Regions from separate parts of the Allobosea sp. 2KB_26 genome, predicted to be linked through region 2. Evidence: riboswitches for the same ligand, from Rfam matches in the RefSeq annotation. Region 2 holds a riboswitch; each other region holds the start of a gene.
What was found. A riboswitch is a leader RNA that binds a small molecule or an ion and turns the genes downstream of it on or off. The one in region 2 is predicted to bind cobalamin.
Positions count from the first base shown of each region.

Region 1 (9,819 bases), on a different contig from region 2:
CGCAGTAAGGAACGCTCAGATGTCGAGCATTGAAAACCCGGCTCCGCGCAAGTCGCTCTGGCTCAAGCACAAGATCTTCGAGACCAACTCGATCATCCTGGTCATCGGTGTGCTGCTGGTGATCTCGGTCGGCGGTCTCGTCGAGATCGCGCCGCTCTTCTACCTGCGCAACACGATCGAGAAGGTCGAAGGCATGCGGCCCTATACGCCGCTGGAGCTCGCCGGCCGTGCGATCTATGTCCGCGAGGGCTGCTACAACTGCCATAGCCAGATGATCCGGCCGCTGCGCGACGAAATCGAGCGCTATGGACCCTATTCGCTGGCGGCCGAGAGCATGTACGACAAGCCCTTCCAGTGGGGCTCGAAGCGGACCGGTCCCGACCTCTCCCGCGTCGGTGGCAAGTATTCCGACGAATGGCAGCTCGGCCATCTCAACCAGCCGCGCGCGCTGGTGCCGCAGTCGATCATGCCGGGCTACCCCTTCCTGGCGAAGACCGAGCTTCATTTCGGGGACATTGCCGATCACCTGCGTGCCAACCGCGGCGGCGGCGTGCCCTATACCGACGAGATGATCGCGCAGGCCGCGAGCGACCTCGAAGCCCAGGCTACGCCCGACCACCCGAGGGCGGCCGAACTCGAAGCGCGCTACCCGAAGGTCCAGATCCGCGATTTCGACGGCGATCCCAAGCGGATCACCGAAGCCGACGCGCTGATCGCCTACCTGCAGGTCCTCGGCACGCTCGTCGACTTCAAGCTCTACGACACCAAGGCCAACATCCGTTGAGCGAGGGCACCATGGATTCGACCTACCATTGGCTCGCGGGCTTCGCCCAATCCGCCGGCCTTCTCTACTTCGTCGGCACCTTCCTGGCCGTTTGCCTCTACGCGCTCTGGCCGAGCAACCGCGCGCGCTTCGACGAGGCCGCCCACACTCCCCTGCGGGAGGACTGAGCCATGAACAAGCATCACGACCCTGCCTCGGAATTCGACGCCGCCACCGGCCAATCGACCACCGGCCATGAATGGGACGGCATCCGCGAGCTCAACACGCCGCTCCCGCGCTGGTGGCTCGGCATCTTCTACGCCACGATCATCTGGTCGCTCGGCTATTGGGTCATCTATCCGGCCTGGCCTCTGCTGACCGACGCCACCAAGGGCGTCATCGGCTATGCTTCGCGACAGGAGATCGAGGACGATCTCGCAATCATGCGCAAGGACCGGGCCGCGCTGGCCAGCGGCCTCGCCGATGCCTCGCTCGAGCAGATCAAGGCCGACCCCGCGCTGTTTCGCGTCGCAATGGCACAGGGCAAGGCCGCCTTTGGCGACAATTGCGCTGCCTGCCACGGTGTCGGCGGCAGCGGTGGCAAGGGCTACCCCAACCTGAACGACGACGAGTGGCTCTGGGGCGGCTCGCTTGCCGCGATCCAGACCACGCTGCAGCACGGCATCCGCGTCGCCGGCAACAACGACACCCGCGTCAGCCAGATGCCGGCCTTCGGGCGCGAAGGCATGCTGAAGAAGGACGAGATCAGCGCCGTCGCCAACCATGTGCGCGAACTGGCCGGACTGTCGACGCAACCCAAGGCTGACCTCGCGCTCGGCCGCAAGCTCTTCGCCGAGAATTGCGCCGCCTGCCATGGGCCTGCCGGCAAGGGCAATCAGGAGCTCGGCGCTCCGAACCTGACCGACGCCATCTCGCTCTACGGCATGGATCTCGCGTCCGTGACAGAGACCATCACCAACAGCCGCAACGGCGTCATGCCCGCTTGGGGCCAGCGTCTCGACCCGACCACGATCAAGGCGCTGACCGTCTACGTCCACTCGCTCGGCGGAGGCCAATGACATGGCACTCACGGAAAGCGAAGACGCTCCGCTCTTCGCGCCGTCGAAGAAGGTCTACCCACAGAGCGTGTCGGGCCCGTTCCGGCGCGCCAAGTGGTTTATCCTCGTCCTCTGCCTCGGCATCTACTACCTCCTGCCCTTCCTGCGTTGGGACCGCGGCCCCAACCTGCCGAACCAGGCCGTGCTCGCGGACATCGCCAATAACCGCTTCTATTTCTTCTTCATCGAGATCTGGCCGCAGGAGGTCTACTACTTCACCGGCCTGCTGATCCTGGCCGCCTTCTTCCTGTTCCTGATGAATGCGGTCGCCGGCCGGGTCTGGTGCGGCTATCTCTGCCCGCAAACGGTCTGGACAGACCTCTTCCTCGCCGTCGAACGCGCCTTCGAGGGTGACCGGCGCGAACGGATGAAACGCGACGAGGGTCCCTGGACCGCCGACAAACTTGCCAGGAAGACCGGCAAGCACCTGATCTGGCTCGTCATCGCCTGGTGGACCGGCGGCGCCTGGGTGCTCTATTTCGCGGATGCGCCGACACTGGTGCGGGAACTCGCGACCTTCACGGCACCGCTCTCGGCCTATGTCTGGATCGGCATCCTGACCTTCACCACCTACGCCCTCGCCGGGATCATGCGCGAGCAGGTCTGCACCTTCATGTGCCCCTGGCCGCGCATCCAGGCGGCGCTGACCGACGACGACGCCCTCAACGTCACCTATCGCTACGATCGCGGCGATCCGCGCGTCTCGGTCAAGCAGGCCACGCGCCGGCGCGCCGCCAACGAGCCGGCAGGCGACTGCATCGACTGCTTCCAGTGCGTCGCAGTCTGCCCGACCGGAATCGACATTCGCGACGGCTCGCAGATGGACTGCATCCAGTGCGGCCTGTGCATCGATGCCTGCGATACGGTCATGCTCAAGATCAACCGCCCGGCCGGGTTGATCGCCTATGACACCGACGACAACGTCAAGCGGCGGATCGCCGGCCAGAAGCCGGTCTATCGCCTGATCCGCCCCCGCACCCTGATCTACACCGTGCTGATCGGGCTCGTCGGCGGAGCCATGATCTACCAGCTCGCGACCCGCAGCACGGCGGGAATCTCGGTGCTGCACGAGCGCACCCCGCTCTTCGTGACGCTCAGCGACGGCTCGATCCGGAACGCCTACACCATCCGCCTGCTGAACAAACGCCCGGACTCCCGCCCCTTCGCACTCACCGTCGCCGGCGTGCCCGGCATCCGGGTCGAGACCATCGGGACCCAGGCGACAGCCGATCTTCGGCCGATCATCACGGTCGATCCCGATTCCTCGCGCGAGATCCGCGCGCTGGTCACGGTGCCGGCCGGCATTCCTCTCGACAAATCCCAGACGATCACCTTCACCGCCTCCGACCTGTTCGCTGGCGAGGTCGTGACCGCCGGGGATCATTTCATCGCTCCCTAGAGAACGCATCATGACCTGTTGCGGAGGCTTCATCATGCCGATCGACTTTCCATCCCCACCGGCGCCAGCTCGGCGCCGGCCTTTCGAGCTCAGCGGGCGCGCCGTGCTCTTCGGCATGATCGGCTTCTTCATCGTGGTCGCGGGCGTCAATGGCGTGATGATGGTCTCGGCCATCCGGACGATGCCCGGCGCCGATGTGAAGAGCGCCTACGAGACCAGCCAGCGCTTCAACAGCGAGATCGCGCGCATGCAGGCCCAGGCCGCACGCGGCTGGCTGGCCCAGAGTGAGGTCGTGCGTGCCGGCGCCGACGCGGTCGTTTCGCTCTCGCTGAAGGACAAGGCGGGCGCAGCCGTGACAGGGCTCGCAGTCGAGGCGAAGCTCCAGCACCCGGCGACGCGGCAGCAGGACCGCAGCATGACGCTGACCGAAACAGCCCCGGGCCACTATGGCGCGACGGTGCCGGAACTGCATGCCGGCGCCTGGACCCTGGTGGTCGAGGCGAAGCGCGATGGGGACCCGACCTTCTCCTCTCGCAGCCGCATCATGCTGAAGGAGTGAATCGCGTGGCCGCGCAGCAGGATCTCTCCGTCTTCGTCCGCCATCGCGAAAGCGGGGTCGCGGGCATGGAACTCGCGGTGGAGAACATCCGCTGCGCCGGCTGCATGCACGCGATCGAGAACGGCCTTGCCCATGAGACCGGTATCCTCAGCGCCCGGGTCAATCTCGCGCTGAAGCGCGTCACGGTGGAATGGACGGAGGGCGCACTGCGCCCAGAGGCCGTGATCGAGCGCCTCTCCCGGCTTGGCTTCAAGGCCTACCCCTTCCTGCCCGCCTCCGGACGTGATGACGACACAAGCGAGGAAAGGCGGCTGCTGCGCTATCTCGGCGTCGCCGGCTTCGCCTCGATGAACATCATGCTGCTCTCCGTCTCGGTCTGGTCGGGCAATAGCAGCGACATCAATCCGGTCACGCGCGACTTCTTTCACTGGCTCTCGGCGCTGATTGCCCTGCCGACCGCCGCCTATGCCGGCCGCCCCTTCTTCGAGAGTGCGCTCCGGGCTCTGCGAGCCGGCGCCGTCAACATGGACGTGCCGATCACGCTCGGCATCGTGCTCGCGCTCGGCATGTCGGTGGTGGTGACCTGGAACCACGCCGAGCATGCCTATTTCGACGGCGCGGTGATGCTGATCTTCTTCCTGCTGATCGGGCGCTATCTCGACCAGCTGATGCGCCGCCGCACGCGCGACCTCGCTGGCAATCTTGCTGCGTTGAAGGCGGAAACCGCGACCCGGCTACTGCCGAATGGCGAGGCGATGGTGACGCCGATCGCGGCCATCGTGCCCGGCGACCGCGTCCTGATCCAGCCGGGCGAGCGCGTCAGTGTCGATGGCATCATCGAGACCGGCTCCTCCGAGATCGACCAGAGCCTCGTCACCGGTGAAACCCTGCCGCATGCCGTCATGGCCGGCGCGCAGGTCTATGCCGGTACCGTGAACCTCTCCGGGGCCCTGACCGTCAAGGTCGAGGCCGCAGCCAGTGGCACCCTGCTCGACGAGATCGATGCCCTGATGGCGCGCGCGGTCGAAAGCCGCTCGCGCTATGTCAAGCTTTCGGATCGGGCGGCTAGGCTCTACGCCCCTCTCGTCCACGCCACGGCGCTCGCGACCCTGCTGGGCTGGATGGCCTTCGGTCTGCCCTGGCCCGAAGCACTGATCATCGCCATCACCGTCCTGATCATCACCTGCCCCTGCGCGCTGGGGCTGGCGATTCCGGCTGTGCAGGTCGTTGCCGCCTCTGCCCTGTTCAGGCGCAAGGTCATGCTGAAGCAGGGCGACGCGCTGGAGCGCCTGGCCGAAGCCGATGTCGCTGTCTTCGACAAGACCGGCACCCTCACGCTGCCGGATCCCGATCTGGTCAATGGCGCCGAGATCGATGCCGCAACCTTGCAGGCGGCGGGCAGGCTGGCGGCCGCGAGCCGCCACCCCCTCGCCCGCGCCATCGCCCGTGCCGCCGGCCATCCTGCTCCTGCGAGCGATGTCAGCGAGAATCACGGCGCAGGCCTGAGCGCGATCGTGGATGGGATCGAGACCCGTCTCGGCAGCGTCACCTATTGCGAGGCCGGGGCCGAAGCCGCCATCGTCGCCGCGCGCCATCCCGCAGCCTCCCTGATCGCCTGGCGCCATGGCAATGAATGCGCCGTCTTCGCGGTCGATCAGAAGATCCGGCCGGAGGCGCGCGACTGTATCGCCGCGCTGCGCGGCCTCGGCCTCGAGATCCGCATTCTCTCCGGCGACCGAAGCGAAGCTGTCGCGCCGGTCGCCTCGGCCCTCGGCATCACGAAGGCGGAAGCCGGCCTGCGTCCCGACGAGAAGCTCAAGGCGCTCGACCGACTCAGCGCCAAGGGGCGCAAGGCGCTGATGATCGGCGACGGGCTCAACGACGCTCCGGCGCTTGCCAAGGCCCATGTCTCGATCTCGCCGATCAGCGCGACCGACCTGGCGCAGGCTTCGGCCGACATCGTCTTCATCGGCGACAGCCTGATGCCGGTCGCAGACAGCCTGCGCATCGCCCGCAGGGCGCGCAACCTCATGCTGGAAAACCTCTGGTTTGCGGTGCTGTACAATGCCGTCGCGGTGCCGATTGCCGTCGCGGGCTTCGCGACGCCGCTCGTCGCAGCCGTCGCGATGTCGGGCTCGTCACTGGTGGTCACGCTCAACGCGCTGCGCGCGGGACGCGGCCTGCCGCGGCAGAATACGGGAGTGGCGGCATGAATATCCTGGTGATCCTGTTCCCCCTGGCGCTCGGTCTCGGACTGCTGGGGTTGGCGGCCTTCTTCTGGTGCATGCGCACCGGCCAGTTCAGCGATCTCGAGGGACCGAGCTGGCGCATTTTGAGGGATGACGACCTGCGTTCGCCTGGGGACACCCGCACCAACGATCATTGACGCAGCGGCCATTCCGGCCTTACCTCGCCAGCGACGGTTCCCTTAGGGGATCAAAAGGGAACGCGGTGCGGATGGTTCGCCATTCAATGCCGTGGCTGCCCCCGCAACTGTAAGCGGCGAGCCTTTCGCCACACGCCACTGGGGCCCTCGGACCTGGGAAGGCGGCGACAAGGCACCGACCCGCGAGCCAGGAGACCTGCCGTCAGCCGTGGTCACACGCGAACACGTTCGGACGGGGTGTTTCGATCGCTTGTTGAACTGCACGCTGGCTAAGGGCAGCGGACGGGGCCTCGCGTTCGCGGTGACGTGCCACAGACGTCAACGCCCGAGGTCCCATCGTGATCCGTCCTCCCAAGGTTGCCCGGCGCAGCCGGCTGCTCATCACCCTGCCGCTCCTTGTCTCCGCCGGCTCCCTCCCCGCCAGAGAGGCCTCGGCCCAGTCAGCCACCGGCTCGATTGCCCTCGACGAAATCGTCGTCAGCGCGACGACGCGACCCACGCCAGCGCGCGAGATCGCCAATTCCGTGACCGTCATCACTGCCGGTGACATCGAGCGCGAGCAGCGCCGGACCCTGCCGCAGGCGCTCGCCGCCGTTCCCGGCCTCAATATCGTGCAGACCGGCGGGCCGGGCGGGCTGACCTCGGTCTTCATCCGCGGCACTAACTCCAACCACGTCAAGGTATTAATCGACGGCATCGAGGCCAACGACCCGTCGACCCCGAACCGCTCCTTCGATTTCGGCTCGCTGCTGACCGACGACATCGAGCGCATCGAAGTGCTGCGCGGACCGCAAAGCGGCCTCTACGGCGCCAACGCGCTGGGCGGCGTCATCTCGATCACCACCAAGCGTGGCGAGGGTCCGCCGAAGCTGACAGCCCGCGCCGAGGCCGGCTCATACGGCACCTTCAACCAGTCGGTCGGCCTCAGCGGCGGCGATGACCGCTTCAACTACGCCCTCAGCATCGCCCATTTCAAATCGGATTCGACCCCGGTGACGCCTCCCGGGCTCGTGCCGCCGGGGCGCCGCATCAACCCGAATTCCTACGACAATTGGACCTATTCGGCCCGGTTCGGCGTCGCGCTGTCCGATACGCTGTCTCTGAACTGGGTCGGCCGCTACACTGACGGCTACCTGCTCTTCACCGGCGATTCCGGCTTTCCGAGCACGCCCAGCAGCTTCCGCAGCAGCCAGGACTACAAGCAGGCCTTCACCCGCGGAGAGGTCGTCTGGGATCCGCTTGGTGGGCGCTTCGTCAATCGCTTCGGCCTGTCCTACAGCAATCAGGACCGCACCGGCCGCACGCCGAATGCGATTGGTATCCTCGGCCTGCCGACGGAGAATCTCGGCGAACGCACCAAGGTCGACTGGCGCGGCGACCTGGAGCTGATGAAGGGCCAGACCCTCGTGATGGGCCTGCAATACGAGCGCGAGCGGCTGGAAACCCGCGCGCTCACGGCATCCAACGGCAATACGGGCGCCTTTGCCGAACTGCAGTCGAATTTCGGCGACCGGCTCTTCATGGTCTCGAACATCCGCTACGACGATGACGAGACCTTTGGCGGCCACACGACCTATCGCTTCGCGCCAGCCTATATCGTGCCGGGGACCGAAACCAAGCTGAAGGCGAGCTACGGCACGGGGTTCAAGGCCCCGACCCTGAGCGAGCGCTTCAGCGATTCTCGACCGGCCTTCAACTTCTTCGGCAATCCCAACCTGAAGCCGGAGGAAAGCCGCGGCTGGGATCTCGGCTTCGAGCAGCCCTTGCTCGCTGACAAGGTCCGGTTCGGCGCCACCTATTTCCACAACGACATCGAGAACCTGATCGTCACCAACGTGGCGCGGAACTCCTATGCCAATATCGGCAAGGCCACGACCAAGGGCGTCGAGGCCTTTGCCGCGCTCGAAATCTCGCCGCAGTTCAAGGTGCGGGCCGACTACACCTTCACCATCGCCAAGGACGACATCGCCCGACAGGAACTGCTGCGCCGTCCCCGTCACAAGGCCAGCGTGACAGCGAGCTGGATCCCGGTTGACAAGCTCACCCTTTCGGCGACGCTGATCTATGTGGGTGAGCGCGTCGACGGAAACCGTGACTTCTCGATCTCGCGCATGCGGGCGCCGGGCGCGGCCATCGTCAACCTCGCCGCCGAGTACAAGGCGACGGACAGGCTCAGTGTATTCGGCCGCATCGATAACCTGCTGGACAGGCGCTACGAGAACCCGGTCGGCTTCCTGGTACCGGGTCTGGGCGCCTATGGCGGCCTGAAGGTAACGCTGTGAAGGGCTGGGCCGCCCGCGCGATGGCCGGCGGCGCCCTCGCGCTCGGCCTCTTGCTCGGTTTTGGCGGCCTGCCGGCCGCTGAAACCCCGGCAAAGCCATCCCGTATCGTCTCGCTCAACATGTGCACGGACGAATTGGTGCTGCGGCTCGCCGAGCGCGAGCGCATCGCTTCAGTCACCTGGCTCTCCCAGGACCCGCGCAACGCCAACATGGCCGAGATGGCCCAGACCATCCCGGCCAATCACGGCCTGGTGGAGGAGGTGCTGAGCTACAAGCCCGACCTGATCATCGCCGGCGCCTACACGACGCGCAGCACGGTCGCGCTGCTGAAGAAGGCCGGCGTGCCCGTCCGTGAATTCGGGGTGCCGCGCAATCTCGCTGAAATGCGTGCCCAGATCACCGAGATGGCGGTCTTGCTCGGCGAGGCCGAACGCGGCGCGGCCCTGATCGCGGCGATCGACCGGCGCCTCGAAGCGCTCGCCGCCAACCCAATCGCGGGCCATACCAGGGCGCTGGTCCTGAGGCCGAACGGTTTCACCGTCGGGCGCGGCTCCCTGGTGGACGAGATCCTGACCCGCGCGGGCCTGACCAATCTCGCTGCCGAGCTCGGCATCGACAATTACGGCCAGATCGCGCTGGAGACGGTCGCTCTCGGACGGGCCGACATGCTGATCCTGAACACCACGCCGGGCGGGCCACCCTCGCTCGCCCATGAGATCCTTCATCATCCGCTCCTGACGAAGCTCGGCGAGCGGGTCAGGCTCGTCGCCCTCCCCTCGAAACTCTGGACCTGCGCCGGACCGGCCGTGCTCGATGCGATCGAGCTGCTTGCCGCCTCCCGCAAGCAAGGATCGCGCTCATGACACTGGCGGTTCAGGACAGGGCAGGAGCGACGACGCCGAAGCTGGCGCGCCTCGTTGTCATCCTGGCCGTGTTGATGCTGACCATGATGCTCGTTTCCATGGCGGTGGGCTATGCACCACTCGACATCGAGGCGGCCCTCTCCGACGCCCTCGCCGGGCGGAAGACCCTGCCGGCCCTTGTCCTTGTCGAACTCCGCCTGCCGCGCGCGCTGCTCGGCGCCCTTGTCGGCTTCAGCCTCGGGCTTGCGGGCGCCGCGATGCAGGGCCTGCTGCGCAATCCCCTCGCCGAACCCGGAATCCTCGGAATTTCGAGCGCCGCCGCCTTCGGCGCGGTCGTGGTCTTCTATAGCGGCTTGTCGGCGACGATGGCGCTCGCCCTCCCCTTGGGCGGCATGGCTGGCGCGGCACTGGCAACGCTTCTGCTCTATGCCTTCCTGGGGCGCGGCGCC
Region 1 covers NZ_JBFRHE010000007.1:212,872-222,690, reverse strand. Annotated here, with positions in the region: gene ccoN (cytochrome-c oxidase, cbb3-type subunit I) at 1-8, shown strand, start outside; gene ccoO (cytochrome-c oxidase, cbb3-type subunit II) at 20-784, shown strand; gene AB4099_RS20110 (cbb3-type cytochrome c oxidase subunit 3) at 796-951, shown strand; gene ccoP (cytochrome-c oxidase, cbb3-type subunit III) at 955-1,842, shown strand; gene ccoG (cytochrome c oxidase accessory protein CcoG) at 1,844-3,280, shown strand; gene AB4099_RS20095 (FixH family protein) at 3,315-3,839, shown strand; gene AB4099_RS20090 (heavy metal translocating P-type ATPase) at 3,845-6,052, shown strand; gene ccoS (cbb3-type cytochrome oxidase assembly protein CcoS) at 6,049-6,225, shown strand; cobalamin riboswitch at 6,243-6,443, shown strand; gene AB4099_RS20080 (TonB-dependent receptor plug domain-containing protein) at 6,564-8,507, shown strand; gene AB4099_RS20075 (ABC transporter substrate-binding protein) at 8,504-9,370, shown strand; gene AB4099_RS20070 (FecCD family ABC transporter permease) at 9,367-9,819, shown strand, end outside.
Region 1: another riboswitch for cobalamin. It lies ahead of AB4099_RS20080 (TonB-dependent receptor plug domain-containing protein); the one in region 2 lies ahead of metE (5-methyltetrahydropteroyltriglutamate--homocysteine S-methyltransferase).

Region 2 (9,819 bases):
GATGTCCCTGCCCGCCAGGGATGGGCAAGCCCTGCCCGACCTCGCCCAGGACGCGGTCAAGGTCACGGTGATCGAACGGCATGGCAAGACGAACGGCATCGCGACCGGCTTCGTCCACGGCTTTGGCATGAAGCATGGTGCCATCGCCTCTTCTGTTGGTCATGACAGCCACAATCTCTGCATCGTCGGCGTCGACGACGCTTCGATGGCGGCTGCCGCCAACCGGCTGATCGAGATCGGCGGCGGCTTCGCGGTCGCGGATGGTGGCATAGTCAAGGCAGAGCTGGCGCTGCCGGTCGCCGGTCTGATGAGCGACCAGCCTTTCGAGGCCGTGCGGCACGGGCTGGAGGGCTTGCGAACGGAAGCGAAGGCGCTCGGCGTCGTGCTGGCCGAGCCATTCCTGCAGGTTGCCTTCCTGACCCTGCCGGTGATCCCGCATCTGAAGATCACCGACAAGGGGCTGGTCGATGTCGATCGGTTCGACTTCGTCTGAGATCCGGCGCGGTGCTGCTGGGGACGGTCCGCAAGCGGCTTTTCCCGATCATGGAATGTCGCGCCGCTGCTTCAGAGCGCCAGGCGCGCCCTGGCCTGCTCAGCCTGCGCCTTCGCCATTGCTATCAGCGGCGACCGGCGCGCGAGAACATCCTGGACATTCGCCTTGTCCGCGCGCTCGGGCGCGCCTGAATCGAAGGGCGGTTGCGGATCGTATTCAAGGACGAGCTGGATCCGGCGCGCCGTCTCCTCACCCATGAGCGAGGCAGCAAGCGTCAATCCGAAATCCAGTCCAGCCGTCACCCCTCCGCCAGTCATCCGGTTGCGGTCGATCACGACGCGATCAGTTTGGAGCGTTGCGCCCATCACCGGCAACAGATCCCGGACATACCAATGCGAGGTCGCCCGATAGCCCTTCAACAGTCCCGCTGCTCCGAGCAACAGAGAGCCTGTGCAGACGCTCGTGACATAGCGAGCTTGCGCGCCTTGTTCGGCGAGGAAGCCCAGCACTTCGCTATCCCCCATCAAGGCGACACTGCCCTTCAACCCGCCGGGGACGAACAGGACATCGAGACCGCGGGGGCATTCGGAGAATGTCGCCGTTGGCGTAACCGGCAGTTTCACGTCGCTGGTGACGGCCGCCCTGCCCTTCCAGACCAGATGAATCTCGGCCTGCAGCAGTGAGAACACTGTCAGCGGACCGACGAGATCGAGCAGAACCATATCCGGGTGGACAAGCATCGCGATGCGCACCGGTGTGGAGCCCGTTGCCGCGGGTTGCGCCTCGGCCGCCCGTACATGTCCAAACAAGCCCGAAAGCGCCCCGGTCGTGGCCAACGCTGTCAGGTCCCGACGCGTCATCTCATTCGTCATGGCTTGATCTCCACGGTCTCGCTGAGCCGGATCATCTCGAAATCGGAGACCAGGATTTCGAGTTCGATGGTCCACCGACCACCGATGGGAATGACGAGGCTGTCGACATGCCAGGTGCCGTCGCTCGACCGGACGGCCTGACGCTCGATCGGTTCGACCCCGACCGACGGATTCGACACCACGCAGCGAACCTCCTTGACCGTGAGCGGTCCAAACTCCCCGTCGAGCAGTGAAATCGAAATGGAGGCCGGCCCCGCACGTCCAGGCGAGACGCGGATGTCCGCCATCGCCTTGGCCGTGTGAATGTGGATCGACGCAGGCGGCGCTCCCGCATCGAGAAGTGCCCGCGGCGGCGGCGTGAAGCGCCAGGTCGCAACGGTGCCAAGGACAAGGAACACCAGCAAGGTTTCGGCCGCGATCATGCGCCGCATCGTCCTGGCGGCGAGGCCCGTTCGAGACAGGACAAGGGGCGTGAGGCGGTAGCGGTTGATGGCGGCCAGGCCCAGCAGGATTGCAACCCAGGCGAGCTTGATCAGCAGAACCCAGCCATAGCCGGTCGAGATCAGTGCGCCTGGCTGTTCGAGCTGAACCACCGCCAGGATGCCACCGCTGAGCAGGGTCAAGCCAACAACGACAGGTATCCAACGCGAGAACTGGCGCAGCACGGTAATTGCGTCGGCCTCCCGCAGAACGAAGAACAGCGGCACCAAGGCTCCTGCCCAGGCGGAGACGCTGACGGCGTGAATAAAGACTGCACTCCGCGTCAACCACTGCGGGCTGGCCGCGCTGGCATGGCCGCTCGCGGCGAGCGCCACCCCTACAGTCAGGAGGGCTGCTCCAGCGAAGACCGGCCCCATGCGGCCGCGTACCGCCAGGGAGGCCAATCCGAGTAGAAATGCGACAGCTGCAGCCAGCGCCGTGCGGCCAAAGCTACTGGCGGCCGCGGCGCTCCAGACGTCCGCTTCGCCCAGGCTGCCGAGCGAGCGATCCAGGATATCGAGCCCTTGCGCGGCGAATGCCAGCGGCAAGGCCGCAGATCCGAGCAGGATGAACAATCCGAGCGGTCGCCGGGCATCGCGAGGCAAGGGACCAACCCAGGTCGCAAAGGCTACCCCGCCGAGCCCCATGAGCAAGCCCAGATAGAGCCCTACCTTTCCCAGCCATAGGGTTGCCCGCACAGCAGGATCAGTCCGTGTCTCAGGAGTTGGCGACTGGCCGCTGGGCGCACCGATGGAGAAGACCACCGCCCCACCAACCGGGTGCCCATCCTCGGAAATGACGCGCCAGCTCAGAACATGCGTTCCGGCTGACAGTTCGGCGGGCGCTTCGATCATCAGCGTCCTGTCCTTCAGCACGAACCGATCGAGTGTGCGGGACGTGCTGTCTGGTCCGATCAACTTCAGGATGAGCGGCGACACCGGTTCACTGAAGCTCAGTGTCAACACCGCAGGGGCGTTGGTCACGACCGCGCCGTCCGCCGGCGAGGCGGCGATCAGCGCGGCATGAGCGAACGCGCGTCCGGATATTGCCGTGGCGACAGCCAAGGCGCAGGTCAGGATGAAGGCGAGGCGAAGGGGCCAGCGCATGGCAACTCCCAGCAGCCGGGCGCGAAGCCCGGCCACTTGCTCGGTTTACTTTTTCGGGGTGAGCTTCAGACCGGGAGCCGGATACTTGTAGTCGTCGGCGCTCTTGCCCTCAGTCGGGATCTCGATCCAGCGTTCGACTGTGCCGCCCTCGCACTCCTGGACGACCGGTACGTAGAGGACGGTGTCGGCCTTGAGGTCGGAGGTCAGATAACCGCGCAGCACGAACTCGTCATAGTGCTCGTCAAGCAGCCTGCCGCCGCTCCAGACCACTTCCTTCACGCCTTCCGAAGTCGGTGTGCCGTAGTAGTCGAAAGCCTTGCCATAGGGGCCCTTCACCGTTTCCAGTGTCCAGCCGGGCTTGGGCATCGGCTTGACCGCGATCACGCCTTCAGGAATCCGGACGCGGACCTTCGTCGTTGCCGCGCCCTTGCAACCATGGGGCACGCGCAGCACGGCCTTGTAGGTCGAGCCGACCGGAGCCTGTTGCGTTTCGAGGGTAATGTGAGCGAGCGCACCGGTTGTTCCCAGAGTGACGAACATCGCTGCAAGGAGATGGGTCTTCATGGCGTAATCCTTGGTCTGTGAGAGCGGTTCTGCGACGGGCTCGTGAGAACGCCCATGACGCTCGATGTGTTTGAGAGTGGTCATCGGACGGTGAGTGCCGGCCGATAATGCGATCGCGACATGCGGCCTCGGTCGGATTGCGATCAGCAAAGGAGCCGTTGGCCTGGTGACCCGAGGCATGGCAGGTGCGAGCCTCGTGCATCACTCGCTTGCCGGGCAGACAGCGCGCCGAAAGCTCGGATCAGCGAATCTGGCGCATATCTGCTGGGGATGGCGGGCAAATCGGCTTTGAAGCCGAGAGCGCGCAATCAAGCGGCCATATGTGCGCGAACGCACGGCGGCCTGCTCAGGTCTCAGACGGGTGGTGCGCGGGGATTGGCGGGCGATCGGCCGGCGACAAAGCCATGGGGCGCGTCGAGACGCCGGATGAAGGCGTTCCGGTCGACGATCCGGTAGACAACGGGCAGGTAGCCGATGGCTGACGGCACATCCGCGTGAGTGGAATGAGAGCAGCCGAGCGCGCAACCGCTCATCAGATCATGCTGCGCCGTGCCGCGGTCGGTCGTGTCTCCCGGTGAAGCGGCACTCGGCGAACAAAGCGTTATGGCCAAAGTGCGATCGAAAGCGATGCTCGCAGCATTGGCACCGGACGCGAGCCCCGTCAGAACCACCTGGAGCACGAGCAGATAGGCCACGGCGACCGCGACCCAACGGCTCGTTTCTGCTCTCTGGCGCCACGCGGACAAGGGCTGCCCTCCTGACGTTTGGATAGCACCACTATTGGCCGCGTCAATTGCCGAGGCGCAAACGAGCGTCGGGCTTCTCACGTAGGACAGTACGGAATGGAGCTGCATGTGCGGTACCCCCGGCGAGATACCCGCTCCGCCGAGAAGCTTCGAGAGGCGAAGCCGGCTTGACGGCGACGTCGCGGCGGCATCCTGCGCCGCCGCGACGAGCCTCAGGCGCTCAGCGAGCGGCCACCCGGACGTGCCGCGCGGCTTCAACCATGTTGACGAGGGCAGGCCTGACCTCCTCCCATTTGCGGGTCTTCAGGCCGCAATCGGGGTTGATCCAGAGCTGCTCGTCTGCGAGCCGGAGACGAGCGAGCTTCATCAGGCTCGTCATCTCGCCCACCTCGGGCACCCGCGGCGAGTGGATGTCATAGACGCCGGGACCGATCTCGTTGGGGTAGCGGTAGGTCTTGAAGGCGTCGAGCAGCTCCATCTTCGAGCGCGAGGTCTCGATCGAGATCACGTCGGCGTCCATCGCGGCGATTGCGTCGATGATGTCGTTGAACTCCGAGTAACACATATGGGTGTGCACCTGGGTTGCGTCGGCGACGCCTGCGGCACAGAGCCTGAAGCTGCCGACCGCCCAGTCGAGATAGCTCTTCCACTCGCCCTTGCGCAGCGGCAGCCCCTCGCGCAGCGCCGCCTCGTCGATCTGGATCATCGCAGCACCGGCCGTCTCAAGGTCGACGACCTCGTCGCGGATCGCGAGCGCGATCTGGCGGCAGGAGGCGCTGCGCGGGATGTCATCACGGACGAAGGACCAGTTCAGGATCGTCACCGGCCCGGTCAGCATGCCCTTCATCGGCTTCGAGGTCAGCGACTGCGAATAGGTCCACCAGCCGACGGTCATCGGCTTCGGCCGCGAGACATCGCCGAACAGGATCGGCGGACGCACACAGCGCGAGCCATAGCTCTGGACCCAGCCGTGTTTGGTGAAGGCGAAGCCGGCGAGCTGCTCGCCAAAATACTGCACCATGTCGTTGCGCTCGAACTCGCCATGGACGAGCACGTCGAGGCCGATCTCCTCCTGCCAGCGTACCGTGCGCTCAGTTTCCTCGCGCAGGAACTGCTCATAGTCGGCATCGCTGATCAGGCCCTTGGCATGAGCCGAGCGGGCCTTGCGGACCTCTGTGGTCTGCGGGAAGGAGCCGATCGTCGTCGTCGGGAAGACCGGCAGATTGAAGCGCTCGCGCTGCAATCTCGCGCGTGCGGCGAAGGGGCTCTGGCGGTCCGTCATGCTGGGCGTCACTGCCGCGACACGCGCTGCGACAGCGGAATCGTGGACCTTCGGCGAGGCCCTTCGGGCCGCCGCTGCGGCCGCTGAGGCGTCCAGCGGCTCCCTGACGCTGTCACGGCCACCGGCAAGGGCTTTGCCCAGCACCGAGAGCTCGCCCATCTTCTGCACGGAGAAGGCGAGCCAGCTCTTCAGGTCGACATCGAGATCGGTTTCGAGATCGAGATCGATCGGTGTGTGCAGCAGCGAGCAGGACGGCGCGATCTGGACATGGTCGGTACCGCGCTTGGCCACAACCGGCTCGAGCCGGTCGAGCAGCGCCGGCAGGTTGGCACGCCAGATGTTGCGGCCATCGATCATGCCGAGCGACAGAACGAGCCCATGCGGCGCCTTGGCGAGCACCCCCTCGAGCTGTGAGGGTGCGCGCACGAGGTCGAGATGGAGGCCGGCGACCGGCAGCGCGACCGCCGTGTCGAGATTGTCGCCGAGACCACCGAAATAGGTCGTCAGCATGACCTTCAGCTGCGGCAAGGCATGGGCGATGGTGGCATAGGTCCGGCGCAGGGCGTCGCGGGCGGCCTCGTCGAGATCGAGCACCAGACAAGGCTCGTCGATCTGGACCCATTCAGCGCCGTTGGCGGAAAGGCGGCGCAGCACATCGATATAGACCGGCAGCAACTCGCCGAGCAGCGAGAGCGGATCGAGGCTGGCGTCCTTGCTCTTGCCGAGCTTCAAAAAGGTGACCGGCCCAAGCAGAACGGGGCGGGTGTCGTAGCCGAGTGACTTGGCTTCACGATACTCGTCGACCGCCTTGAGCGAGGACAGTGCGAAGCGCTGTCCAGTCGCGAATTCCGGCACCATGTAGTGGTAGTTGGTGTCGAACCACTTGGTCATTTCCTGCGCAGGGGCGCCGTGGGAATGCTCGTGGTCGTGGTGGGCATGGCCGCAGGAGGTGTGCGGCTCGGTCTCGCCTTGCGCGCCTCGCGCCATGGCGAAATAGGTTGGCAGCCCGACCGGACCACCCTTCCAGCCATAGATCTCGGGAATCGCGCCGACCATCACGCTGGTGTCCAGCACCTGATCGTAGAACGAGAAGTCGTTCGACGGGATGACGGTGACGCCGCGTGCCTTCTGGCGGGCCCAGTTGGCGGCGCGCAGGGCGGCGGCGGTGTCGAGCAGGTCCTTTTCGGTCGACTTGCCCGACCAATAGCTTTCGAGAGCGAGCTTGAGTTCGCGACGCGGACCAATGCGCGGCGTCCCAAGGGTCGCGACAGGAAGTGAAGATGACATAGGCTTACCCCAAAAGTTGGGAGCAAAGGCCAAAGCGGACGCGTCCGGGATTCCGCCGGCGAAGAGCCTGCGCAATCGCAAAGCGCTCCACCGGGACACCCCGCCCGAGGACGTTCAGTTCGTCGAGGCAGGTCTCCTGGCTCACGGGTCATCGCTGCTGTCCGGCCTTCCCGAGACCTTGCCGGCCTCAGTGACACATCTTGGACAGCGGCTCACCGCTTACAGTTGCGGGGGCAGCGCCGGCCTTGCCCAGGTCAATAGCGACCTCGACGCACCGGCTTCCCTCTTAGCTCCGGGCAAACAGACCCGGAGAACCACGACAGCCCAACCTAGGTCCAAATGCTCGCCGCAGTCAATGGAAATATAAAGACATCTTTATGTCTCCATGTCGCTATCTGTGTCGACTGGCCCTGCTACGACTGCGGGATGTTCCATGGTTGCGCGCAGACGATGCGGGGCAAGAAGTTCCCGCGCGGCTGCTAAAGTAGAATAATTAGAATCTATATCTATTACAGATTGCAAATGTAGTTCGCGCGACAAAAGCGCATCAGAAAGCACTGTGTTAAATTTACAATTGCGAATCCTAGTACCGGCGGACTACATCCACCCGCAAATGGACTGGGGTCTTCCAATGAAGAACAAATCAAAACTATATTTTTCAGCCGCATTCCTTTTTACAATCCTTCAAAGCACGATTTGTTACTCTCAAGCGATCGCGGATGGCGGCAGTGCGTCACCGGCGTTCACGCTCGACCAGATTACGGTCACGGCGACACGTGGTGAGAAGCAGGCTCTCGATGTTCCCGGCGTCGTGAACGTTATCTCACGGCAGGAACTCGACGAGCGCATGACGCGCGACATGCAGGACCTCGTGCGCTATCAGCCCGGCGTCAGCGTCAACCGCCTGACCAGCGGCACCGACCCGTTCAGCAACCTCGATGGCTTCACGATCCGCGGGGTCGGCGGAAACCGCGTCCAGATGCAGGTCGATGGATCGCGGGTGATCGAACGCATCACCGATGGCAATCGCAACTTCGTCGAGATGCCCTTCCTGAAGAGTGTCGAGATCGTGCGTGGCCCGGGCTCCGTGCTCTGGGGCGCCGATGCTCTGGGCGGCATCGTCGCCTACCGTACGCTCGATCCCCAGGACCTGCTGAAAGGCAAGGACAAGCCGTATGCCGTACGTCTCGATGCCGGGTATGATAGTTTCGACCGCTCCTTCACCAAGACCGGCATCGCAGCCTTCAGGCTCACCCCTGCCCTCGAAGCCATTGTCGGCCTGAGCCAGAAGACGGCGGAGGAGGCCAAACTCAGCCGTGCCCGGGCCGATGGCGGCCGCTGGGGCTGCCCCGTGCCGAGCCTGCGCTATCTCGGCTGCGACACGCTGAACCCGCTCGACAGCACGGTTTGGAACGCCTTCGGCAAGATCGTCTTCTCGCCGACGACAGACCATACGTTCAAGCTGACCGGCGAGTATTTCGATAACAGCTCAAAGGTAAACCAGCTATGGGACTACAATGTCCTCGCGTCTGGCCTCCGCAACGGACCCTATATCCGAGACGAAGTGAAGTCGCGCCAGCGCATCGCCTTCGAGCATCAATGGGATGTCGGCGCGAGCTTCCTCGACTCGATCCGCTGGCAGGCATCGTTCTCGCCGCAGAAGCGTGAGGTCACCAATAATCGCTACCAGACGCAGACCAACAACCAGCAGCGTTTCACCCGCGGCTTCCTCGACTACTCCGAGCAATTCTCCCAGCTCGATATCCAGGCCAAGTCGAGCTTCGCACTCGGCTCGAGCTTCCACAGGCTGACCTACGGTTTCCAGGGCGACATCACCAAGACCGATTATGAGCGTCGCGACGACGTCCGGAACATGTCGACGGGCGTCACCACCACGACGATCGCAGGCGGCTTCAACTTCGCCAACGCGACGACCACGCGCTATGATTTCTATCTGCAAGACGAAATCGAGTTGCTGAACGGTCGCTGGACGATCACGCCGGGCGTCCGCCATGCCAATTACAACATCGATCCGAGCATTGGACCGGGCTACGTCATCGTGCCGGGCAAGGCGCCGCGCGAGATCGAGTCGCACAAGCTGATCCCGCAGGTCGGCACGATCTTCAAGCTCGACGAGACCTATTCGCTCTATGCCCGCTACGCCCAAGGCTTCAAGATGCCGACGGCGCAGCAGCTCTATACTTCGCTGCCCATGGGCACTCAGAATCTGATCCCGAACCCGGATCTCAAGCCCGAGAGCGTCAACTCCTACGAAGGCGGCATTCGCGGCCGCTTCGACAATGGCTGGTTCTCGGTCGGCGTCTTCCATGCCGACTACAAGGATTTCATTCAGAACTTCGCGACGATTCCCGGCACGACCGATCTGACCTATCGCAACCTGTCGAGCGTAAAGATCTCCGGTATCGAGGCATCGGCCGAGTGGAAATTCCACGAGCGCTGGCTCGCCAATGTCGCGGTGAGCTACCAGTACGGTACGCAGAAAGCCGATGCTGGCGCTTTGACGACGCCCTATAACTCGATCACCCCTCTGACCGCCGTGGCCGGCCTGAAGTACCTGATGCCGGAATATGGTCTGGAAGCCGAAATCATCGGAACCTTCGGAGCGGGTGTCACCCGCGCCAGCGCACCGACGATCTTCAAGCCGGCGGGCTACTCGGTATTCGATGCCTTCCTGAACTGGAAGCCGACCTCGTACATCACAGTCCGCGGCGGCGTGCAAAACATCTTCGATCGTCGTTATTTCTCGAACGTCTACAATTTCGACAAGGTTCCGGCTTCGGCCGCTGTCGCCGCGACCACGCCGCTCGAGCTGCAGACCGCGCCCGGCCGCACATTCAAGCTGGCCGCTTCGGTCGAGTTCTGAGGCGCAACGAAGCAGCGCCACCCATTGACGGACCGCAGCTGTGACAGGCGCGGCCAGTCACGCGACGCTCTGACCGAGACCCCGGAGCGTCGCCTCTTTCCCTTG
Region 2 covers NZ_JBFRHE010000006.1:244,418-254,236, reverse strand. Annotated here, with positions in the region: gene ade (adenine deaminase) at 1-493, shown strand, start outside; gene AB4099_RS18545 (DJ-1/PfpI family protein) at 565-1,365, opposite strand; gene AB4099_RS18540 (copper resistance CopC/CopD family protein) at 1,362-2,951, opposite strand; gene AB4099_RS18535 (YcnI family copper-binding membrane protein) at 2,997-3,515, opposite strand; gene AB4099_RS18530 (hypothetical protein) at 3,869-4,261, opposite strand; gene metE (5-methyltetrahydropteroyltriglutamate--homocysteine S-methyltransferase) at 4,482-6,830, opposite strand; cobalamin riboswitch at 6,940-7,164, opposite strand; gene AB4099_RS18520 (TonB-dependent hemoglobin/transferrin/lactoferrin family receptor) at 7,444-9,714, shown strand.

Region 3 (9,819 bases), on a different contig from region 2:
CGGGCGTCAGCCAGTGCGGCTCTCCGGGGCCGAGGCCGACGATGGTGAGCGAGCCGCTCATAGCCGCCGCCCCTCGCCCGGAACGAGGATCATCGAGAAATAGGGGGCTGTGTCATCGGCTTTCTCATCGAGCCGCGTCACGACCTGCCCCGCCATCGTCGCCCGCTCGACATAGATCGCGCGACGGATCAGGCCGGCTGCCTTCAGCGCGCGGCGTACCTTCGGCAGGTTGCGGCCGAGCTTCATGATCACGGCCGCATCGGTGTCGACCAGGCGACGACGCAGCTCCGCCTCGGGCAGGGTGCCGGGCAGCACGGTCATGACGTCGTCGCCCCAGGTGATCGGAGCACCTGCACGGACCCAGGCGCCGGCCATGCCGGTGACGCCCGGCACAACCTCGGTCGGGAAACGGTGGGCGAGGCGCCGCCACAGATGCATGAAGGAACCGTAGAAGAACGGATCGCCGTCGCAGAGCACGGCAACTGTCCGGCCCGCTGCCATCTCGGCTGCGAGCAATTCGGCGGATTCATCGTAGAAGGCGGCGATCGGCCCGGTATAGCCATCCTCGCTGACAGGGACCTCGGTCGTCACCGGGAAGGCGAGCACGATCTCGCGCACGGGATCCGGCGGGATCACCGCGTCGGCGGTGACGCGGGCATTGCCGCGGCTGCCCTTCTTGCAGAAATGCACCAGCCGGTCGGCGGTTGTGATGATGTCGCGGGCCCGGACTGTCATGTAGTCGGGATCGCCGGGCCCCAGGCCCACGCCGAAGAGCAGGGTGCCCGCGTTCTGAGGGGAGGACCGATCCATGCTCACCGGCTCACTCCTTCTCTTGCGCCAGGGCGTTGACGGCAGCCGCCGCCATCGCAGAGCCGCCGCGGCGCCCATGCACGACAAGGAAGGGCACGCGGCCGTCTTGCGCCAGCGCCTGCTTCGATTCGGCTGCACCGACGAAACCGACCGGGATGCCGATTACGGCTGCCGGCTTTGGCGCATCGGCGTCGAACATTTCGAGCAGGCGGAAAAGCGAGGTCGGGGCATTGCCGACGACGACCAAGGCTCCTGCGAGATGTGGCCGCCACAGTTCCATGGCCGCTGCCGAGCGCGTCGTGCCGGCCTGCTTCGCCAGTGCCGGCACTTCGGCCTCGTCGAGCGTGCAGATCACCGCATTGCTGGCCGGCAGGCGGGCGCGGGTCACGCCATTGGCGACCATCTTGGCGTCGCACAGGATCGGTGCGCCGGCACGCAGCGCGGCTTCGGCGGCGTCCGTGAAATCGGCTGACATCTCGACATCGCGCGGCAGGTCGGTCATGCCGCAGGCATGGATCATCCGCACCACTACGCGGGCGGCCGCACCTGAGAAGCGGGAGAGATCGGCCTCGGCCCGGATGATGGCAAAGGAGCGCTCATAGATCGCATCGCCCTCGCGGATATAATCGTAGCGCGTGTTCAAACCTGTGGTCCTGAAAGCCGGCCTGCGGTCAGGCGGGTGTGAATGTCCTGTCCCGGCTGCAGACGCTGCACAATCTGCGAAAGGTCAAGCCTCGCCATCGGCTTGTCCCGCGTCGTTCCGCCGATCACCACGTCGTAGCGCCCGTCATGCCCGACCAGGGTGAGATCGGCCGGGCCTGATTGCGCGCAGGATTTGACGCAGGCCGACAGATGCAGGCTGAGGCCCGCAGCAAGGAGCAAGGCTGCCGCTTCGGCCAGAACTGCGGCATCGCCCGTCGTCTGCGTCTCGCCGCGCAGGCAGGCCGGCTTGCCGGAGCATGCCTGTACCGAGAGCCGCGGGTCGTTGTCGCGCGTGATCAGCCCCAGCGCCTCGCATCGTGCGGTGAGGCTCGCGGCGGCATCGTGCTCGAGTCCCAGGAAAGCCAGCCCGCGCCAGGGCGAAAAGCGGATTTCGCTGACGCCATGCGCGCTGGCAGCCTCACATAGCCGCGACAATGTCCGAGTGTCCGAGCGGCCGAACGGCAGGCCCGCGATCAGGGCAAGACGGGAGGCGCGCAACGCGAAGAGCCCGACTCGCCGCGGGGCTGGGCGAACCGCTGGCGCATTCGTCCGTGATACCGAGCAGGCATCGATCAGAGCCGCAATCTGGTCGTCGTCAAGATCGCGCAGGCGATGGATCCTGTCAGGTTCGGCCCGTCGGTAGGCCGCAAAGCCCGACAACAGCCTTGCGGCCAGGGCGCCTGCATTGTCAGGTGCGATCGGACCAAGCCAACCGCCCTGCGGCAGGCCGATCACGACGGCGTCCCGGTCAATCGCAACCACCCGCAGATCCCCGGCAACGCCATCGAGCGCGAGCTCGCCGCCGCCATCGACGATGACGCTGGTCTTGGGCGGCAAGCCTGAGACGGTGCGCCCCTGGAGCTCCAGGGATGCGGCCAGAATGGCGGCATCGATCAGGTCGCCCGCATCCTGCCCGGCGAGCGGTGAAGCGAGCACCAGGCGCTGCGGCCCCGGCCCGCCGGGTTCGTCGACCAGCCGCTCCGCCAGCAAGGCCTCGACAAGGGCGGGATGGGCCTCGTGCCGCACACCCCTGATCTGGAGATTGCCGCGGCTGGAAATCTCGACGAGGCCGTTGCCTGTCTCTTCGGCCAGATCCGCCATGCGTCGCAATTGTGCAGGCCGCACCCGTCCGCCCGGCGGGTGCAGCCGGACGAGCCAGCCATCCCCGGTTTCCATCGGCCGGAGCGTGCTTGGGCACCAGCCGCGCCGGAGCACTTCTTGTGTCGGGGCAGTCATTCCGCCGCGTCCTTGCTGGCGAGGAAGGCGGCCACGGAATTGCGCCGGCTCTGCCAGAGGCCACGCCGCTCGGCTTCCGTCAGCCGCGCGCGGATCGAGGCGGCCGCGGGCGCATTGGCCTGCTCCAGCGCGCTCCAGATCGCCGGATCCGCGCAATAGGCCTGGAATACGGCGTCGAACAGTCCGTCCGAGACCGCGTCGGTGCTGGCCGCATAGACGAAGAGCGTGTCGACGGTCTCTGCGAGCTCGGCCGCACCGCGCCAGCCATGGGCAAGCTGGCCGGCGATCCAGCGCGGGTGGCAGAGCCGGCCATGGACGATGCGCGCAATGTCCTCGGCCAGGGTGCGCGCCTTCGGTTCTTCCGGGTTGGAACTGTCCAGGCTGTAGAGCGCAGCCTCGCTTCCGAGCGCCCGCGCCGCCGCCGCAAAGCCGCCGATCACATCGGCCGCGCTGGTCGCTTCGAGAATGTCGCGCCCCGCCGTGTCGCTGACATGCACGAAGGCGTTGGCCCTGGCGACGCGATGTGCGAAGCCGGGATCGGCGCTGGCGAGGCCCTCCGCACCACCGAAGGCATGGCTGCTGGCCGCGAGATAGGCTGCGCCAAGGTCGCCGCGATGTTCCCATTGCCCATCGAGCGCGCGGTCGGCCATGGCCGCGCCGAAGCGGCCGGGTGCCGGGCCAAAGATGCGCGCGACGTCTTCGCCGCGCCGGCGGGCCGCGGCCGGCTCATTCCACTCATCGGCTTCGTCCAGCGTGGCGACAGCGCGCGCGGCGGCGTCGATCAGGGCGATCTGACCTGGGAATGTGTCGCGGAAGGCGCCGGAGATACGGATGGTGACGTCGATGCGCGGGTGATCGAGCTTGGCCTGCGGAACGACGGAAAATCCGGTGACGCGGGTCGAGGCATGATCCCAGAGAGGCGCGATGCCCATCAGCGCAAGCGCATGCGCGATGTCCTCGCCGCCCGAGCGCAGGGTCGGCGAGGCCCAGAGATCCATCACGATCCGGCGCGGATAATCGCCATGATCCTGGAGATGGCGCGCGATCACCGACGCGGCGGCGCGGGCACCGAGGCGCGCGGCGGCTCGGGTCGGGATGGCGCGCGGATCGAGCGTCGAGAGGTTGCGGCCGGTCGGCAGGACATCGCTCTGCCCGCGATGCGGCGAGCCGGCAGGGCCGGGCGGAACGAACCGCCCGGCCAGCGCGCGCAGAAGGTTGTCGCACTCATTGCGGGATGACACGGGATCATGTGCAGCCCGTCCGAAGACATGCAGCCCATCGCGGAAGGGCAGTTCGGCGATGTCGCAGAGATGCGCGTCGAGCTGACTCAGAGCGCTCGCCATCTCGAGATCGGGCGTGACACCGCAGGCCTCCGCCAGCCCGCTTGCTTCGGCTCGTTCCCGGATTTCGCGGGCGACGATCTCGGCGCGGCGCGGATCGAGGACCTGCGCCTGCGAAAATTCTTCGACGAGATCACGCAGCAGCGCCACTTCGCCGGCGGCATCGGCATGGACCAGTTCGGGGGGGAGATGGCCGAGTGTCACGGCCGAAAGCCGGCGCTTGGCAGGAGCCGCCTCGCCGGGGTCATCGACGACATAGGGGTAGATCAACGGCAGGCCGCCAATCGCAAGCCGCGGCCAGCAGCTTGCAGAGAGCGCCACTGCCTTGCCGGGCAGCCACTCGGTCGTGCCATGCGTACCGAGATGGATGAGGGCATCGGCGTCAGCAAACTGCCTGAGGCCGAGATAGAAGGCGAGATAGGCATGGCCCGGCGGCGCGTCGGGGTCGTGATAGCGCGCCTTGCGGTCGGGTGTTGTGTCGCGAGCGGGCTGCAGCGCGATGGTGAGACGGCCATAGCGGACCACACGGAAACGGAATGCCGAGCCGTCGCAGGCGCCGTCCGCCTCGGGTTCGCCATGGGCCGTGATGAGTGCCCCGCGTGCCGCGCCGGGAATGGCGGCGAGCCAGGCGCGATACTCGGCGAGCGGGACTGCAAACTCTGCCGGCCCCTCCGTCAGCGCCTGCATCAAACGCGTGTCGTCGCCGTGAGCGAGGTGACCATCCCGGTTCTCCCTGGGTTCGCCCGGGATGGCGGTCCGTTCCGAGGGGCCGATATCGTATCCGGTCTTGGCCAGCAGCTCGCGAATGGCCTCGACGCTGGCCGGCGTATCGAGCCCGACTGCAAAGCCGGCCCGCCCTCCGCGCGCCGGATAGTCGGACATGACCAGGACAAGGTTGCGTTCGGCGGCCGGTTTTCCGGCCAGCGCGATCCAGCCCGAGGTGAGATCGGCGAGGGCAGCGACACCATCGCGATCAGGAACCAGCCGGCGGCTCGTCAGGCCGGTCCGATCGTCCGTCGTCTCGGCCTTGAAAGCCACGGGAAGCGCGCCCAGCCGCCCGTCGAATTCCGGCAGCGCCACCTGCATGGCGAGGTCGGTTCCGGACAGTCCGCGTGGCGAGGCCTCCCAGGCATCGCGCGGGCTGCTCACGGGAACGGCCTGCAAAATCGGGCAGTCGGCGGCATCCAGCACGAAATCCGCGCCGTCGCGGGCCGAGAATGCGGTGGTGGTGATGATGGCGGCTGGTTTGCGTGCGGTGATCAGGGCTGAGAGTTCGCCCGTGACCGCCGGGTCTTTCAGGCTCGTCAGGGCCAGGATCAGCGGGGCATGCCCCCGCGCTCTCAGCGCCTCCGCGATGGCCTCCGCCATGGCGGTGTCTCCCGCGGCGACGCTGGAGCGATAGACCAGGATCGGGACCAGCGCGTTCGCGACGGGGCGCTGCGCGAGCGCTTCGCGCCATGCGAGCGGAGCACCGCCCGCACCAAGGGCGAAGAGCGAGGGCAGGGGGATGGGGGCGAGGTCGGACGCATCGCCTTCCCCGCGAAGGAGCGCATGCACTCGACCAAGCAGTCGGCGCATATTCTCCGCACCGCCACCGGCATGGAAATAGGTGAGAAGTTCCGCCGCCAAACGCGGCTCGACGGTGCCGTACTCGGCCAGACGCTCGTCCGGTCGGTCGTCGCCGGGCAGGACGACGAGCGGTATCGCGGCCCGTCGGCAGATTTCCGCAAGCTGCTCGATGCCGTAACGCCAGTAGTCCAGCCCGCCGAGACAGCGGACCAGCACGAAGCGCGAATGCGCCACCGTCTTCTCGACGAGAAAATCGACGGAGAGCGGGTGTTTCAGCCAGCGCAGCGAGGCAAGCCTGACAGCGAGTTCGCTCGTGCCAGCCGCGGCCGCCAGCGCCGAAAGGTCGCTGTCGGCGAAGGAGAGCACCAGGACATCCCCCGGCGGCAGGGCGAGATCGACGGCGTCTTCGCCGTCGTCGAGCCTGATCTCGCTTGAGGGGAGGAGGTGCATGGCTCAGCCCGCGAGGGCGGCCTCCACGGCCTTGCGGTCAAATCCCTTCAGGCCAATCACCACGAGCCGGCCATCCTTGGCTTCGCCGGCCGCCCAGGCGCGGTCGTAATGGTGGCTGACCCGGCGACCGACGCCCTGCACGACGAGCCGCATCGGCTTGCCCGGAATCGCGGCAAAGCCCTTCAGGCGCAGCACGCCTTCGGCCTCCGCAGCCCTGGCAACGCGGGCCGATAGGGCCTCAGGCGAGGTTGCGGCGGCGAGAGCGAAGTCGAGGCTCTCGAAATCGTCGTGGTCGTGGTCCTCGGCGCTCTCGTGATGCGAGGGGCGCCCAGTGAGATCGGCCTCGGCAGCCGCGTTGAGGCCGATGATCAGGGCGGGCTCGACCTTGCCATGGGCCGTCTCGACGATCTTGATCGCCTTCGGCAGATGCGCGGCGATCTCGGCTTTGACGCGTTCGCGACCGGCCGTATCGACGAGATCGCTCTTGTTGAGCAGGATCAGGTCGGCGCAGAGAATCTGGTCCTCGAACACCTCTTCGAGCGGGTTGTCGTGACCGACCGCCGCATCCTGCGCCGCCTGCGCGGCGAGAGCGTCCGGATCATCCGCGAACTGGCCATCCGCGACCGCCGGCGCGTCGACCACGGCGATAACGCCGTCCACTGTGACACGCGAACGAATGGCCGGCCAGTTGAAGGCATTGACCAGCGGCTTCGGCAGCGCAAGCCCTGACGTCTCGATCAGGATGTGCTCCGGCGGGTTCGGCCGGTCCAGCAGCTTTTCCAGCGCCGGCACGAAGTCGTCGGCGACGGTGCAGCAGATGCAGCCATTCGGCAGCTCGACGATGTCCTCCGCGGTGCAGCCGGAAATCCCGCAGCCGGCGATGAAGGAGCCGTCGAAGCCGAGATCGCCGAACTCGTTGACCAGCACAGCGATGCGCTTGCCCCCGGCATTCTCCAGCAGGTGACGCACCAGCGTGGTCTTTCCGGCACCGAGGAAGCCGGTGATGATCGTGCAGGGGATCTTGCCCAGCGAGCGGGCTTGGGGAGCGTTCATGGTCTCATCCTTGTTGGCGCACCGGGAGAGGCGGTACGCGCGCGACCACGCCCTTGCGGAACGAGGCGGGTCTTTCTTTCCAGGGAACGATACCGTTCGTGCTGGCTGCAAAACTCGCAGCTGCGCCGACGACTTCGTCGATATGGGCGTCGGTGTCGAGGTCGCCGATCAGATAGGTCCATTTCCCGTCCGCCGCCAAGGCGACGGTGCAGGGGCGATTGCAGACCGCGAGGCAGTCGACAGGTTCGACCGGAAGCGTACCGCCGTCGCGTGCGATGCGTTCACGCAGCGCTTCGGCAAAGCTCAGTCCGGGCTGATCGTACCCCTCCGGCAGGTCCGCCCGCGTACGCCGGCAGGCGACGCAGACGAAAATGGTGACATTGCCTTCGGGCATGGGCCGCTTCCTTGCTCCCGGCGCGATCCCGGGGGGATCGCGCTCAGCGTCAGGCCCTGGCCGGGGCGGCGGCACGGCGCGTTGCCCAGGGCCAGAGCACACCGACGGCAAAGCCGGTGGCGAGCCAGAGGGCGGCCTGGAGGGCGAGCGAGAGCGCGGCGAAATGCGCCGCGATTTCGGCTGGGACCTTGCTCTCCGGAGCGGCGGGATGTGGCGCGCCGATCAGATGCGGCACGAGCACCGCCAGCACGGCAAGCGCCCGCAACCAGGGGGCCTCTGCCCGAAGGAAGACCCAGAGCCCGCCAGCAGTGACGAGCGCCGTGGCGATCCACCAGGTCTGGCGGTGAAGCAATTCGGCTGACGCACTGCCGGGCAGCTCGGGTGCGAGCCCGGTTGCGGGCACGAGGCCGAAGGCCAGGAACCCGCACGCCGCCCAGATCAGTGCGGTCCGCTCGGTGATGGCATCGCCTGCGGCGATCATGCCGCCGAGCAGCAGGGCGGCAAAACCGATCGCGGTCGCAATGGTGACGATGGTGGTGAAGGCCGTGCGCTGCAAGCCGTCCTGCGGCTTCCACTCGGCGTGGTCTGCCGCGTCAGGGCCGCCATGGGCTAGGACGATCCTGGCATCGCCGGTGAAGCTGGCGTGCTGCAGTTCGGCCGCCCGCAGCGCCGTCTCGAAGGTTTCCGCCTTGAGGATCAGCGGCGTGGTGGTGACATGCTGGAGTGCTGCAACCAATAGCCCAGCCATAAGCCCGGCCAGAAGACTGACCGTGAGAACACGATTGACCATGTTGCGATTCCCTCAGTGGCAGGGAAAGGCGAGGGTGTGGCGCGTGTCGTGGGCCGCGTTGTGTACGCTGGTCGAATGGGCGAAGCCGACGGTGAAGATCAGGGCTGCACCGAGTGCCAGGGCAGCTGCGGCAGCCTTGACGCGCTCGGAGGCGCTGGCCTGGGTGGTGATCGAAGCCGTATTCGTCGTCATCTCGGTCTCCTTGGCCACCCCGCCGGCAGCCCGCTGGATTGCATCACTCGCTGACGGCAGGTCTCCTGGCTCGCGGGTCCGGATCTCTCGCCGCCTTCCCGGGACAATCCCAGTGGCCGATGGCGCGAAACTCGCCGCTTACAGTTGCGGGGGCAGCCGCGGTATCGCACCGCGTTCCCTTTTCACCTCCTTGCAGAGGCACCGTCAGGGATGATCATTAGCCATCTGCACGGTGCTGTGCAATGCAGCGATCGTGATTGCGAGCGCAGTGAAGCGATGCGATCTCCTCTGGCCCATCCCGGCTTGCTTCGCTTCCCTCGGCATGTCCATTCCTTAGGCTGATCTTCCCTGGGCTGAGATTTTGGCAGTGGCAGCGATCCTTTCCCCTCTCACCCTCGTTCTGGGCGGCGCCCGCTCCGGCAAGAGCCGCCATGCCGAGGCCCTGATCGAGATGGTGTCGGCGCCCTGGACCTATCTCGCCACGGCGCAGGCCTACGACGAGGAGATGCGCGCCCGGATTGCCGAGCACCGCGCCCGCCGGTCGCAGGACTGGACGACCATCGATGCGCCGCTGGCCCTGGCGCAGGCGATCCGCGCGGTTCCCGCGGGGCAGCCCATCCTAGTGGACTGCCTGACGCTCTGGCTGACCAATGTGATACTGGCGGAGCAGGATGTGGCGGCTGCGAGCCGCGAACTGGTCGAGGCCTGCCTCGCGGCACGAGGCCCGGTGGTCCTGGTCTCCAACGAGGTCGGGCTCGGCATCGTGCCGGATAATGCGCTCGCCCGGCGGTTCCGCGACGAGGCGGGCCGGTTGCACCAGATGCTTGCGGCGCGGGCCGACCGGGTGATCTTCATGGTCGCGGGTCTGCCGATGCAGGTGAAATGAGCAGGGAGTTGTGATGACAATCGATGCTGACGAGGCCGCCCGCCACAAGGCCAAGATGGAAAAGCGGAAGGCGGTGCAGGATGCCGAGGTCGCCGCCAAGACGATCGAAAAGGGGCTCCTGATCGTCAATACGGGGCCTGGCAAGGGCAAGTCGACCGCCGCTTTCGGTCTGATCCTGCGGGCTCTCGGCCATGACTGGCGCGTCGGGGTGGTGCAGTTCATCAAGGGCGCCTGGGCGACCGGTGAGCGCAAGGCGCTCGACGCCTTTGGCGATCGCATCGTCTGGCACACGATGGGCGAGGGCTTCACCTGGGAGACGCAGGACAAGGCCCGCGATATCGCCGCCGCCGAGCGCGCTTTCGCCAAGGCGAAGGCGCTGATGGACGATCCGGAGATA
Region 3 covers NZ_JBFRHE010000010.1:223,194-233,012, reverse strand. Annotated here, with positions in the region: gene cobJ (precorrin-3B C(17)-methyltransferase) at 1-61, opposite strand, end outside; gene AB4099_RS24250 (precorrin-2 C(20)-methyltransferase) at 58-810, opposite strand; gene AB4099_RS24245 (precorrin-8X methylmutase) at 821-1,453, opposite strand; gene cobG (precorrin-3B synthase) at 1,450-2,748, opposite strand; gene cobN (cobaltochelatase subunit CobN) at 2,745-6,107, opposite strand; gene cobW (cobalamin biosynthesis protein CobW) at 6,111-7,160, opposite strand; gene AB4099_RS24225 (DUF1636 family protein) at 7,165-7,554, opposite strand; gene AB4099_RS24220 (CbtA family protein) at 7,604-8,344, opposite strand; gene AB4099_RS24215 (CbtB domain-containing protein) at 8,357-8,536, opposite strand; cobalamin riboswitch at 8,575-8,757, opposite strand; gene cobU (bifunctional adenosylcobinamide kinase/adenosylcobinamide-phosphate guanylyltransferase) at 8,898-9,422, shown strand; gene cobO (cob(I)yrinic acid a,c-diamide adenosyltransferase) at 9,436-9,819, shown strand, end outside.
Region 3: another riboswitch for cobalamin. It lies ahead of AB4099_RS24215 (CbtB domain-containing protein); the one in region 2 lies ahead of metE (5-methyltetrahydropteroyltriglutamate--homocysteine S-methyltransferase).